3 regions of the Sulfuriflexus mobilis genome follow, and region 2 is predicted to be linked to each of the others. Evidence: predicted binding sites of a transcription regulator. Region 2 holds the regulator's gene; each other region holds the start of a gene.
What was found. The regulator sigma-54, encoded in region 2, starts transcription at its own class of promoters, with help from an activator protein. The targets are predictions, from matches to a motif close to TGGCANGNTNCNTGCTT.
Positions count from the first base shown of each region.

Region 1: nirB (nitrite reductase large subunit NirB) is a predicted target of sigma-54. The motif match lies at 2,447-2,463, and genes of this name have one in related genera.
Region 3: EL386_RS05370 (flagellar basal body-associated FliL family protein) is a predicted target of sigma-54. The motif match lies at 1,873-1,889, and genes of this name have one in related genera.

Region 1 covers NZ_AP018725.1:1,717,679-1,722,056, forward strand. Annotated here, with positions in the region: gene nirB (nitrite reductase large subunit NirB) at 1-2,381, opposite strand, end outside; gene EL386_RS08515 (NarK family nitrate/nitrite MFS transporter) at 2,850-4,328, shown strand.
Region 2 covers NZ_AP018725.1:641,200-645,577, reverse strand. Annotated here, with positions in the region: gene lptB (LPS export ABC transporter ATP-binding protein) at 1-716, shown strand, start outside; gene EL386_RS03315 (RNA polymerase factor sigma-54) at 806-2,284, shown strand; gene hpf (ribosome hibernation-promoting factor, HPF/YfiA family) at 2,319-2,657, shown strand; gene ptsN (PTS IIA-like nitrogen regulatory protein PtsN) at 2,693-3,157, shown strand; gene hprK (HPr(Ser) kinase/phosphatase) at 3,159-4,121, shown strand; gene rapZ (RNase adapter RapZ) at 4,118-4,378, shown strand, end outside.
Region 3 covers NZ_AP018725.1:1,044,209-1,048,586, reverse strand. Annotated here, with positions in the region: gene EL386_RS05380 (hybrid sensor histidine kinase/response regulator) at 1-232, opposite strand, end outside; gene EL386_RS05375 (PAS domain-containing sensor histidine kinase) at 271-1,440, opposite strand; gene EL386_RS05370 (flagellar basal body-associated FliL family protein) at 1,982-2,398, shown strand; gene EL386_RS05365 (hypothetical protein) at 2,402-2,731, shown strand; gene orn (oligoribonuclease) at 2,733-3,278, opposite strand; gene EL386_RS05355 (M48 family metallopeptidase) at 3,369-4,378, shown strand, end outside.

The DNA.
Region 1 (4,378 bases), 1.1 Mb from region 2:
TGCTGCCACGGGTCATCCTGGGCGAACTTCTGCGAGAAGTGGAAACGCTCAGCCAGTGCCACGCGGTTATCCGCGTCATCGACGATCTGTTCCTTAACATGGGCCAGGCCGACACGTTCTATCCACGGTGCGGTACGTTCGAGGTAATGCGCCTGTTCACGATAGACCTGCATAAAGGCCGCGGCGTACTCGAGCACCTCTTCCTCTGTACTGACTGCACAAAGGAAATCTGTGGCGCGGACCTTGATGCCGCCGTTACCGCCGACATGCAGTTCGTAACCGGAATCGACACAGACCACACCAAAGTCCTTAATGGTCGCCTCGGCACAATTACGCGGACAACCGGAGGCGGCCATCTTGTACTTATGCGGGGTCCAGGAACCCCAGGTCATCTTTTCCAGCTCGATACCGAGCTGGGTCGAGTCCTGGGTACCAAAACGACACCACTCCTTGCCAACACAGGTCTTCACGGTACGCAGGGCCTTGCCGTAGGCATGCCCCGAGACCATGCCAGCCTGGTTCAGGTCATTCCAGATCACCGGCAGTTCGTGTTTTTTCAGGCCATACAGCGCGATGCGCTGACCGCCGGTAACATGCACGGTCTTGACGTTAAACTTTTCTGCCACATCGGCGATTGCACGCAACTCTTCCGGCGTTGTGCCGCCCCCCCACATACGCGGAATCACGGAATACGTCGCATCCTTCTGGATATTGGCGTGGGCGCGTTCGTTGATAAAACGTGACTGGCCGTCATCGCTGCCAGCGTCCGGCCAGGCACACATGACGTAATAGTTCAGGGCCGGGCGACATTTGCTGCAACCATCCGGGGTCTTCCATTCCATGAAGTCCATTACGCTGCGGATAGACTTGAGTTCTTTTTCCTTGATCGTGGCACGAATTTCATCATGCGTATGTTCGGTACAGGCACACAGGGGTTTCAGGTGCGGGGCTACCGAGTAGTCACCACCAACAGTATGCGCGAGCAGGCTCTCGACGAGACCCGTACAGGAGCCACAGGAACTCGAAGCCTTGGTGTGCGCACGCACGTCTTCAAGCGTAAAGAGTTTCTTGTCGGTAATGGCCTTGACGATGTCACCCTTGCAAACACCGTTACAACCACAGATTTCGGCACTGTCGGCCATCATGGCAATACGGTTCTCATCACCGTGACCCGAATCACCAAGATGGGCCTGACCGAAGAGGATATTTTCACGGAAGTCGCTGATATCCGTCGCATCGCGCATCAGGTCGAAATACCAGCTGCCATCGATAGTATCGCCATACATGACCGCGCCCTTGAGCTTGTTGTCCTGCACGACCAGCTTACGGTAGACACCCCGCGAGGCATCCTGGAAGACCAGTTCCTCGGTATCTTCACCGCCGGTAAAATCCCCGGCCGAGAACAGGTCGATGCCGGTGACCTTGAGCTTGGTTGAGGTCATTGAACCCTCATAACGACCAATCCCCATCTTCGCCAGGTGATTGGCGCAGACCTTACCCATTTCAAACAGGGGCGCGACCAGACCATAGACCTGGCCACGGTGTTGCACACATTCACCGACGGCATAAACCTTCGGGTCAAAGGTCTGCATCGTGTCATTGACGACAATACCGCGTTCACAGTGAATGCCGACCTTTTCGGCCAGAGCTATATTGGGTCGAATCCCCACGGCCATGACGACCAGCTCGGCGGGTATCTCACGGCCGTCTTCAAGCAGCACTGATTGCACGTGGTCCTGACCCTTGATCTCTTTGGTCGAGGCCTGCATAAGGATTTCCAGACCGCGGTCTTCCAGCGACTTGCGCAGCATCTTACCGGCGACGCTATCAAGCTGGCGTTCCATCAGGGTATCCATGAGGTGCAGCACAGTGACCTTCATGCCCTGCTGCATCAAACCGTTGGCCGCCTCAAGACCCAGCAGGCCACCACCGATGACCACCGCATGCTGATGTTGCTTGGCGGCCTCGAGCATCTTGTCGACATCATGGATATCACGGAAGCCGATGACTCCCTCGAGCTCATGTCCGGGGCATGGGATAATAAATGGAGTAGAACCGGTAGCCATCAGCAGGCGATCGTAGCTTGCCTTGGTACCGTCTGAGGCGATCACCTTCTGCGCAGAGCGGTCGATATTGATAACCTCTTTGCCTTTGTGCAGGGTGATATGGTTATCGATATACCACTGTTCATCATTGAGCATGATCTCATCAATGGTCTTCTCGCCGGCCAACACCGGTGAGAGCATAATGCGATTGTAGTTGCCGTATGGCTCTGCGCCAAAGACTGTAATGTCATACAGGTCAGGGGCGACTTTAAGGAGTTCTTCGAGGGTTCGTACACCGGCCATGCCGTTGCCGATAAGGACAAGTTTTTCTTTCATTGGGCTTCCCATGTTGCACTGACTCGCCGTTGAGCCGTGTCCTGCTAAATTAGCTAATCCTGATAGAGCAACATGCGTGCCAAAATCGATTTTTCCGGTTTCCCCCCTGAATTTCGCACTTTTCGACAGAAATTCCCCCTATTGCACCAATTTATCGCACTATTTTGATGCGTTCGCAGTAATTATGCATCGTTATGAACCATCGGCTTTATGCCCCATATATATAGGTGCAGGCATGAATCTTTATGCCAGGCATGGAGATTGTCGCTGGTTTAGCCCTCCCGAACGCGCCCTGCTTGTGCAGACCGCATATCTTTACTCTGACTGTTATATGAATAATAGCCGGTGTTTTTGCCAAATTATAAAGTTGGCATGTTCATTGCTCTGGAGTGTGGCATTAGCGAATAAAGCTGCCGCAAAGAAGCGGCACAGCATGATTAAATGACCCATCGAAGGGAGTTAGAAGTAATGAGTACCGACACCAGTAAGCTCAACCTGCTATCGTTCAGCGGCAACACAAAGATCTTGCACCTGACCTGGGTGGCCTTTTTTATCAGTTTCTTTGTCTGGTTTAACCACGCACCACTACTGGCGTATATACGTGACGAATTTGGGCTTAGCCCACAGCAAGTCAAAACCCTGCTCATCCTCAACGTCGCGCTGACTATTCCCGCAAGAATCATCGTCGGCATGCTGGTAGACAAGCTCGGTCCGAGGATCATGTACTCTGCCCTGCTCTCAATATCCAGCCTGCTTTGTTTCGGTTTTGCCTTCGCCGACAGCTTTGAGCAGATGGCCATCATGCGCTTCCTGCTCGGCTTTGTCGGCGCCGGCTTCGTGGTCGGTATTCGTATGATTGCAGAGTGGTTCCCGGCCAAGCAACTGGGCGTGGCGGAAGGTATTTATGGTGGTTGGGGTAACTTTGGGTCTGCCGCCGCGGCATTGAGCCTACCGACACTGGCTCTGATATTTGGTGGTGAAGAAAATGGCTGGCGTTACGCCATTGCCATGACCGGTGTCATCGCCCTGGTTTATGCCTTTATTTATTACTTCTCAGTCAGTAACACCCCAAAGGGGTCTACCTACTTCAAGCCAAAGAAGACGGGTGCCATGGAAGTGAGTACGCCCGGAGACTTTTTCCTTTACATGCTGATGAACATTCCTATGTTTGCTGCACTGGCCCTGTTGACATGGAAACTGGGACCGACCAACCTGAACCTGCTCGCCGCCAGTATTACCTACACGCTCTATGGTCTGCTGGTGCTGCTATATATCTACCAAACCATGCACATCTACCGCATCAATAAACATGTGTTTGAAAAGGCCGTGCCTGAGATTGACCGTTATAAGTTCAAGCAGGTCGCCGTACTAGACCTCTCTTACATGGTGACATTTGGTTCGGAGCTGGCCGTGGTCTCCATGCTGCCCCTGTTCTTCCTCGATACCTTTGACCTGGGTATGGTTGAGGCTGGCCTGCTCGCCTCCGGTTATGCCTTCATGAACCTCGTCGCCAGACCCGGTGGCGGCCTGATCAGTGACAAGTTCGGCCGTCGCAAGACCCTGTTGATCCTGCTGGCTGGATTGGCCATTGGCTACTATATGATGAGCCAGATAGATTCCAGCTGGAATTTATTCCTGGCCGTGGTCATTACCATGGTCTGCTCATTCTTTGTCCAATCGGGTGAAGGTGCCGTATTTGCTATGGTGCCACTGGTGAAACGTCGCATGACAGGCCAGGTCGCCGGCATGGCGGGCGCCTACGGCAGTGTAGGGGCCGTGAGCTTTCTGACCATCCTCTCCTTTGTTTCACCACAAATATTCTTCCTGGTGATCGCTGCATCCGCTGTGGTGGTTCTGGCCATCGTCTTCTTGTTCCTCGAAGAACCACGTGGCGAGATGGCCGAGGTGTTGCCGGATGGCACTGTGCAGATGATTGAAGTAGAGTAAGCCTCATCAGCTTGTCATTAAGGGGCCAGCGTCGCTTCACAGCGACGTTG
Region 2 (4,378 bases):
TGCGTGCAGAAAAACTCTTCAAGACCTATCGTTCTCGCAACGTCGTCAATGATGTCTCGATGCACATCAACAGTGGTGAGGTCGTCGGCCTGCTAGGCCCGAATGGCGCCGGCAAGACCACCAGCTTTTATATGATGGTAGGGCTGATCTCGGCCGATGCCGGGCATATCTATCTCGACGATACCGACATCAGCCACTTCCCGATGCACCGCCGTGCCCGACTCGGCATCGGCTACCTGCCTCAAGAAGCCTCGGTATTCCGTAAGCTCAGTGTCGAGGACAACATCCGCGCCATCCTCGAATCGATGCCGGGCCTGTCGGCGGAGCAAATCGAAACCGAGACCGAGGAATTGTTGCGTGAACTGCATATCTCGCACATCCGCGACAGCCTCGGCATGAGCCTGTCCGGTGGTGAACGCCGCCGGGTTGAGATCGCCCGCGCCCTGGCCACGCGTCCGGATTTTATCCTCCTCGACGAGCCGTTTGCCGGCGTCGACCCGCTCTCAGTCGTGGACATCAATTCAATTATCAATCACTTACGTGAGCTCGGCATCGGCGTATTAATAACCGACCATAATGTTCGGGAAACCCTCGGTATCTGTGAGCGTGCCTACATTATGAATGCCGGGGCGATCATCGCCGAGGGTGACCCGGAAAGCCTGCTCGCCGACAAGCAGGTGCGTGAGGTCTATCTTGGCCAACATTTCACCCTCTGATGTCAATTTTATCCTGTACTGGCACGAATGTTGCGCTAGAATATTAGTTAGGTAACACGTCTGCCTTTAATGAAAGATCCGAACCGCACATGAAGCAGTCCATCCAGCTTCGTCTGGGCCAGAACCTGACCATGACTCCGCAGTTGCAACAAGCCATCCGGCTGTTGCAATTGTCTTCGCTGGAGCTGAGTTCAGAGATCCAGGAGGCCCTCGACAGCAACCCCATGCTTGAGATCGCCGAGGGTGAGGAAGGCGCTGACAGCAGCCAGGAAGAACACGGCAAGGACAAGGAAAAACCCTCTGCCAAGGATGACATTGCCGCAGCCGACACCGACAAGGCCATGCAACAGGCCGATATCCCCGATGACCTGCCGGTCGATACCGCTTGGGATGACATTTATGAACCGAGTTACCAATCCAGCGGCCCGGCCAGCTCCGAGTTCAGCCAGCGTGATTTCGACATCAACAGTGATGACGAGGAGGGCCTGCATGACCACCTGATGTGGCAGATGCGCATGAGCCCGTTTTCCGATACCGACATGACGGTTGCCACCTCGATCATCGACGCGATCGGCGAAGACGGTTACCTTGAGAGCAGTACTGAGGAACTTCTCGAAAGCCTGCAGGACGAACTGCCCGAACTCGAACTTGACGAGGTCGAGGCCGTATTAAGACAAGTACAGAACTTTGACCCGCCAGGTGTCGCCACACGTGACCTTGGCGAGTGCATGCTCATGCAGCTACGTCAGTTTTCCCCGGAGACAGCATGGCGTGAACAAGCCATGCAGATGGTCAGTGAACACCTCGAGCTGCTGGCCGCGCATGATTACCCGCAATTGATGCGTCGTATGAAGCTTAACGAAGAGGACATGCAACAGGTCATCACCCTGATACGTTCACTGAACCCGCGTCCCGGCAGCCACCTTTCCAGCCAACGTACCGAATATATCGTACCCGATGTCTATGTCCGTAAGCACAAGGGCGTGTGGCGTGTGGAACTGAATCCGGATGTTGCACCCAAGCTACGTATTAATGACCTCTACGCTGGCATGATCCGCCGTGCCGACAACAGCCAGGATAACAACTTTCTCAAGGATAACCTGCAAGAGGCCCGCTGGTTACTAAAAAGCCTGCAAAGCCGCAACGAGACCCTGCTCAAGGTCGCCACCTGTATTGTTGAACACCAGCGCGGTTTTCTTGAGCACGGTGAAGAGGCCATGAAGCCACTGGTGCTGCACGATGTCGCTGAGGCCGTGGAGATGCATGAATCAACCATCTCCCGTGTTACCACACGCAAATATATGCATACCCCGCGTGGCATCTTTGAGCTGAAATACTTTTTCTCCAGCCATGTCAGTACCGCCAGCGGCGGCGAGTGTTCATCCACCGCTATCCGCGCCCTGATCAAAAAACTGATCGCGGCTGAAGAACCGAAGAAACCCCTGAGTGATAACAAGATCGCTTCACTCCTGGAACAACAGGGCATAAACGTGGCCCGACGCACCGTCGCAAAATACCGCGAGGCCATGTCGATCCCGCCTTCCAACGAACGTAAACGGCTGATGTAATCATGCACCAGCCTCAACCCAGAGGAGCACTACTATGCAAATCGACCTCACTGGACATCACATCGACATCACCGATTCTATGCGTGATTATGTGAACAGCAAGTTCGAACGACTTGAACGACACTTCGATAACGTCACGAACACGCACGTTATTCTGACTGTGGAAAAACTCCGTCAGAAGGCCGAAGCCACCGTGCACGTTACCGGTCACAAGTTGTTTGCTGAATCAGTCGATGAAGACATGTACGCTGCGATCGATTCACTGGTCGATAAGCTTGATCGCCAGATTATCAAGCATAAGGAAAAAACCACCGACCATCATCGTTCTGAAGGTGGCCTGAAAAACCAGGAGTTTCAGGAAATCCCTGAATAACCCCTTATTAAAAACCTTAATAGTAAATCTATAATATGAATATCAGCGATATACTTTCACCGGAGCGCATTAGCTGTGCAGCCACTCCGGCAAGTAAAAAACGTGCACTGGAGGAAGTCGGCGCACTGATGCTGAATGCCGATGCCAGTCTTACCCAGGGCGAGATCTTTGATAGCCTGCTATCACGTGAACGCCTGGGTAGTACTGGCCTTGGCCATGGCGTTGCCATTCCGCACGGGCGTATCCAGAGCGGCGACAAGACCATCGGTGCATTCATGCAGCTCCGCGAGGGCATCGACTTTGATGCCATAGATGGCCAGCCGGTAGACCTGGTCTTCGGCTTGCTGGTGCCAGAGGCCTCTACCGATGAACACCTGAAGATCCTCTCGCAACTGGCACAAATGTTCAGCGATACGGCTTACTGTGAAAAATTGCGGCACGCCACCAGCAATGAAGAAATCTACACACTTCTAACACACTGGCAGGCCGCCACAGACTGACATGACTGAAAACATCTCTGTCAAATCCCTGTTCGATACCCATCGCAATAAACTGGCACTTGTGCATGTTGCCGGGAGTAATGGCGAAGATCGTCATATTCATTTCGATGGGCCGCAAATCACGGACGAAGATGACCGGGATGTCTCCTACGTCGGGCACCTGAACTTTATTCACCCACACCGTATTCAAATCATCGGTTACCGTGAAATAGAATACTTTATGCGCCTGTCGCAACAGGGCAGGCATGAGTCACTCAACCGCCTCTACGAGGGCAACCCGCTTTGCATCATCATTGCCAATGGCATTGACGTCCCCGATGACTTTATTGCCCGTTCCGAGAATACCGGCCTGCCACTCTATAGCTCTACCCAGAACAGTCAGTTTCTCGTTAATAATCTGCAATACTACTTGTCACACAGTCTCGCCGAGCGCGCCACCATTCATGGTGTGTTCATGGAGGTCATCGGCATCGGTGTCCTGCTGAGTGGCGAGAGCAGTGTTGGTAAGAGCGAACTGGCGCTGGAGCTGATTAGTCGTGGCCACCGCCTGATTGCCGATGACGCCCCCGAGTTTTCCCGTATTGGCCCCGATACCCTGAGTGGCAGTTGTCCACCACCCATCAAGAACTTCCTTGAGGTGCGCGGCCTGGGCGTACTGAATATCCGTGCCATGTTTGGTGATAGTGCCATCAAAGACAGTAAATACCTACGTGTGATCGTCCATCTGGAAAAGATGGACGAAGACCAGCTGCTGCATATCGACCGTCTCTGCGGCAGTCACCAGAAAAAAAGTATCCTTGGCGTGGAAGTGGAACAGGTCACCCTGCCGGTGGCACCAGGTCGCAACCTCGCGGTACTTGTGGAAATTGCCGTACGCAACCATATCCTGACGCTGAAGGGTTATCACGCTGCCGAAGATTTCATACAACGACAACAACAATTTCTGGAACAAGACAGGGAATGAAACTCCTCATCATCAGTGGCCTGTCGGGCTCCGGGAAGAGTACTGCCTTGCGCACCCTCGAAGACCTCGATTTTTACTGCATTGATAACCTGCCATTGTCGATGCTGCCAAATCTCGCCACACAAATGCGGACCAGCACGGATACTGTCCTTGAGAACACTGCAGTAGGCATTGATGCCCGCACCATGCTCAATGCCAGTGATGACATCCATGACATACTGGAAAACATCCGCCTGCATGGCATTGATTGCCGGATC
Region 3 (4,378 bases), 400 kb from region 2:
TCACTTTAATATTTTTGTTAGCTAAACTTGATTTAATTTTTTTACAAACTTCTATACCACTAATCCCCGGCATCATAATGTCAAGCAGGATAATATCCGGTCTGAACACCTCGACCACTGACAAGGCATGCTCGCCATCGATGGCATAGGACAAATCAAATTCGTCCCCAAGTATCTCCCTAAGGATCCTGACATTCCTTTCATCATCATCGACTATCAATACTTTTGTCATATAATTAAGCGCCTCAAATACCATCCATAAAACGATTTCTATTCCACATGCGCATGTTTATTTAATCTCTCCGTGGGTATAAATACACATACACAGGCGCCTCCACCTTCACGGTTATTCATTTCAAGTCTTCCGCCATGCCCGACCTCTATTATTTCCTTGCAGATAGGCAGGCCCAGCCCGGTCCCACCCGGTGTTTTGCTATTCGCATCACTCTGAATAAACGGATCAAATATCCTCACCAGATCGTCTTCTGGAACACCTTCACCCTCATCACAAATCTCAATTCCAACTCCTGCTCTCCCGGAATAATCAATATAAAAATCCACGTTTCCATTTTCGCCAGAAAACTTTATCGCATTTGAATAAATATTCCTGAAAACCTGTAGAATCCTGTTCGCATCTATTGATATCTTCTTTTCATTTCCCGTAATATGTATATTTGTACAAATATTTTTGTATCCGCAAATTATCTCCATCTCTCTTATAACCCGTCCCAAAATATCCACAATGTTCTTTTCGCCATAGGAATATGCCATCTTCCCCGATTTCAACTTTGATAAATCGAGTAGGTCATTTAATATCTTTAGCAGCGTTTCTGCGCTCTCATGGATCTCCGAAAGGAAGCTTTTTATCTTTTCTTGTGGCAAGACATCTATCTTCTTTAGCGCAATAGACGAAAAACTCAGCACCCCATGCAGGGGTGTCCTTAACTCATGAGACATGTTGGCCAGAAAGCTGGACATGGCCTTTTCGGCAGACAGTGCCGTATCTCGCGCAGTCACCAGGTCTTCTGTCTGAACCCTTATCATCATTTCGAGATGATCTTTGTAAGACTCCAACTCGATTTCAATTTTCTTTCTTTCTTCAATATTATGTATAACAGCCGTTGCATACTCATCATTAGCAACACGTATCGATATCTCGGCAAGAAACACCTCCCCGTCCTTCTTTTTTATTAACACCTCAATTACCTTGTCAAGCTTGTTATCCTCAGCATTGCATGACAGGTAGTTTTTAACATCCTCCTTTGATAATTTTTTTTGTATATCACATAAGCCTAACTCACAGAGTTCAGCCTCACTATAACCCAGCGTCTCATACGCAGATTTACTCGCACTAACAATTCTCATACTGTTTCTGGATAGCAGTAAAACGCCATCTGTTGCATAATCAAGTGCGATCTTCATCAGGGCGATATCATCCATAGGAAACCTTATCCATATACTCTCAATCTAATAAACCCCTTACACATGCATGCCGTCTGATGAATGTTCACCACATTATATTTTTTTGCTCTTTAGTCTCAATTTTACACTAGACCAGTTGTTTGCCCCGATAAAGGCAATACATACATATTTATTGAATGTTTACATTCAGTAATTTTGCGGAATGGAGTAAAAAAACCCCGGCTGAGGGCGGGTTATATTTTCGGTGTCTCTCACAGAATAATGGGGAAATGAAATACCCTGAACACTCACTGTTCACCGATGATATCGTCCTTACACTGTGATACCTTAAATTGTTATTATTTGCATTCCCGGCTTATCCCAACTTATTGTTATTTATGCAATAATTGTCTGTATTTTTGCCGTCTGTCTGAACAGCGTTTTGCCATGCTATTATTATGTTTATCAAGGTGGCATGCTCTATTCCTTACTCGTGATAGATACATTTAGGCCACCTATCCGGGAAAAGCCTTAAGGCTTGCCTTTTGGCTGCCGATACAATAACAATGATAACGTCCGAATGATGATAATGATTATGTACAGAAACCTTCTCGCCCTGTTCCTATTATTTCTATTCACAACACCGCTCTATGCCTCAAGCGGCGGCTCTTCAAGCTCGGCGTCACCGTACCTGTCATTCCAGGCACCGTTTGTTGTAAATATCACAGATAAAGGTCGTATGCGGTTTTTACAGGTGGCTGTTCAGCTCAAACTGGCCGACCCGAATCAGGGTGCAGAATTACTTGCCCATGAACATGCACTGCGGCACTATCTGATTATGTTACTCAGCGACCAGGAAGCCAGTAAGCTCTACTCGGTAGCCGGAAAAGAAGCGCTGCGTAAATCGGCTTTGCAGGAAATAAAAAAAGCCATAAAGGAACATGCTAATCACGTACAGATTGAAGATATCTTTTTTACCAGTTTCATTATCCAATAAGCCATGCACTACGCCATTGTCATTAACCTGGATTACGCCAGTTACCCTGAGGAGAGCTGCAAGGCACTCTGGCAGGAAATTCGACTACGTATGATGGAGGCTGGATTCCGCTGTGATGGCAGAATTTTTACCATCCGCCGAGATGAGGTTGAGGCCTGCCAACTGGCCCGTGATGTTATTGAAAACATCGAGCAGCATATGGACTATCACAATAAGCGTATATTTCGCTATATAAAGGAATTCTACGGCTTTGACATGAGCTGCACGACCAACCTGCTACTGCCTGCCGATGACAGTATTCTCCTTGAAGATAACCTCGAACAGGATGCCTGAGTCAAACCTTCAGGAAGTGCTCCCGGTAATACTGTAACTCCGCGATCGAATCCCGAACATCGTCCATCGCCAGGTGGGAAGACGTCTTTGAGTGTCCCTTGTAAACCTCGGGTGCCCAGCGTCGAGCCAGTTCCTTGAGGGAGCTTACATCGAGATTGCGGTAGTGAAAATAGGCCTCCAGCTCCGGCATCAGGCGTGCCATAAAACGGCGGTCCTGGCAGATGCTATTACCACACATCGGTGACGCCCCTTTCGGCACATACTGGCCGATAAATTCCAGCGTCTCACGTTCGGCGTCAGCCGCGCTCAGCTGGCTGTTTTTAACCCGCTCAGTCAGGCCGGACTGGCCATGTTGCCGTGTATTCCAGTCATCCATGCCTGCCAGCACTGTGTCATCGACGTGGATGGCGCAAATCGGACCTTCCGCGAGTGTATTCAGATCTTTATCGGTGACGATAGTGGCGATCTCGATAATGAGGTCATTGAAGGTATCCAGCCCGGTCATTTCCAGGTCGATCCAGATAAGGTTATTCACGTCTTGCGGCATGCAATACTCCGGGCAGTTAACGGCTTGTTTTAATTAAGCGTTAAGGCTACCCTGCCTGCACAGTTTGCGCAAATTCCGGAACCAGAATCCATGAATGAAACCAGCTTTCTTAGCCTCTTCCTCATCGTCCTCGGCCTGTCGACCCTCGTCCAGTGGTGGCTGAGTCTGCGTCACAGCCGCTTCGTGGCTACACACCGCGGCAAGGTCCCCGAGGCCTTTGCTGCGCGTATCCCACTGTCGGCGCATGAAAAGGCCGCTGATTACACCCTCGCCAAGACTGTCCTTGAACGTATCGAAATCGTCATTGGAGTAGTCCTGTTACTGGCCTGGACACTCGGTGGCGGACTTAATGCACTGGATGGGTTGTGGGCCTCCTTCGGCCTGTCGCACTTATGGACAGGGACCGGCTTCCTTATCAGCCTGTTTGTGCTGATGGCCATACTCGATATCCCCATGGGCCTGTATCGTACTTTCATCCTTGAGGCGAAGTTCGGCTTTAACCGCACCACGCCTGCAACCTTCGTTTCTGATCAAGCCAAGCAATTTTTACTGTTATTGCTTATCGGTCTGCCACTGGCCATGCTGGTCCTCTGGCTGATGGAAAACATGGGCCAGTACTGGTGGCTGTGGGTCTGGGCGGTCTGGACCGGTTTTGGCCTGCTCATGATGTGGGCCTACCCGGCCTTTATCGCGCCACTGTTTAACAAATTCAAACCGCTCGACAACGAGGCATTGCGCGAACGTATCCAGAGCCTGCTCCGTCGTTGTGGCTTTACCAGTAATGGTATCTTTGTCGTCGATGGTTCACGCCGTTCCGGACACGGCAACGCCTACTTCACCGGCCTGGGCCGGAACAAGCGCATTGTCTTCTTTGATACCCTGCTCGACAGCCTCAGTCCCACGGAAATCGAGGCCGTGCTCGCTCATGAACTCGGCCATTTCCATCACAGGCATATCCTCAAGCGCATTGTCACCATGACCCTGTTCAGCCTCGCCGGGCTGGCCCTGCTCGGCTGGCTCATCGAGCAACCCTGGTTCTTCACCGCACTCGGCATGCAGCAGTCCAGCCTGCACGGTGCGCTGGCCCTGTTCCTCATGGT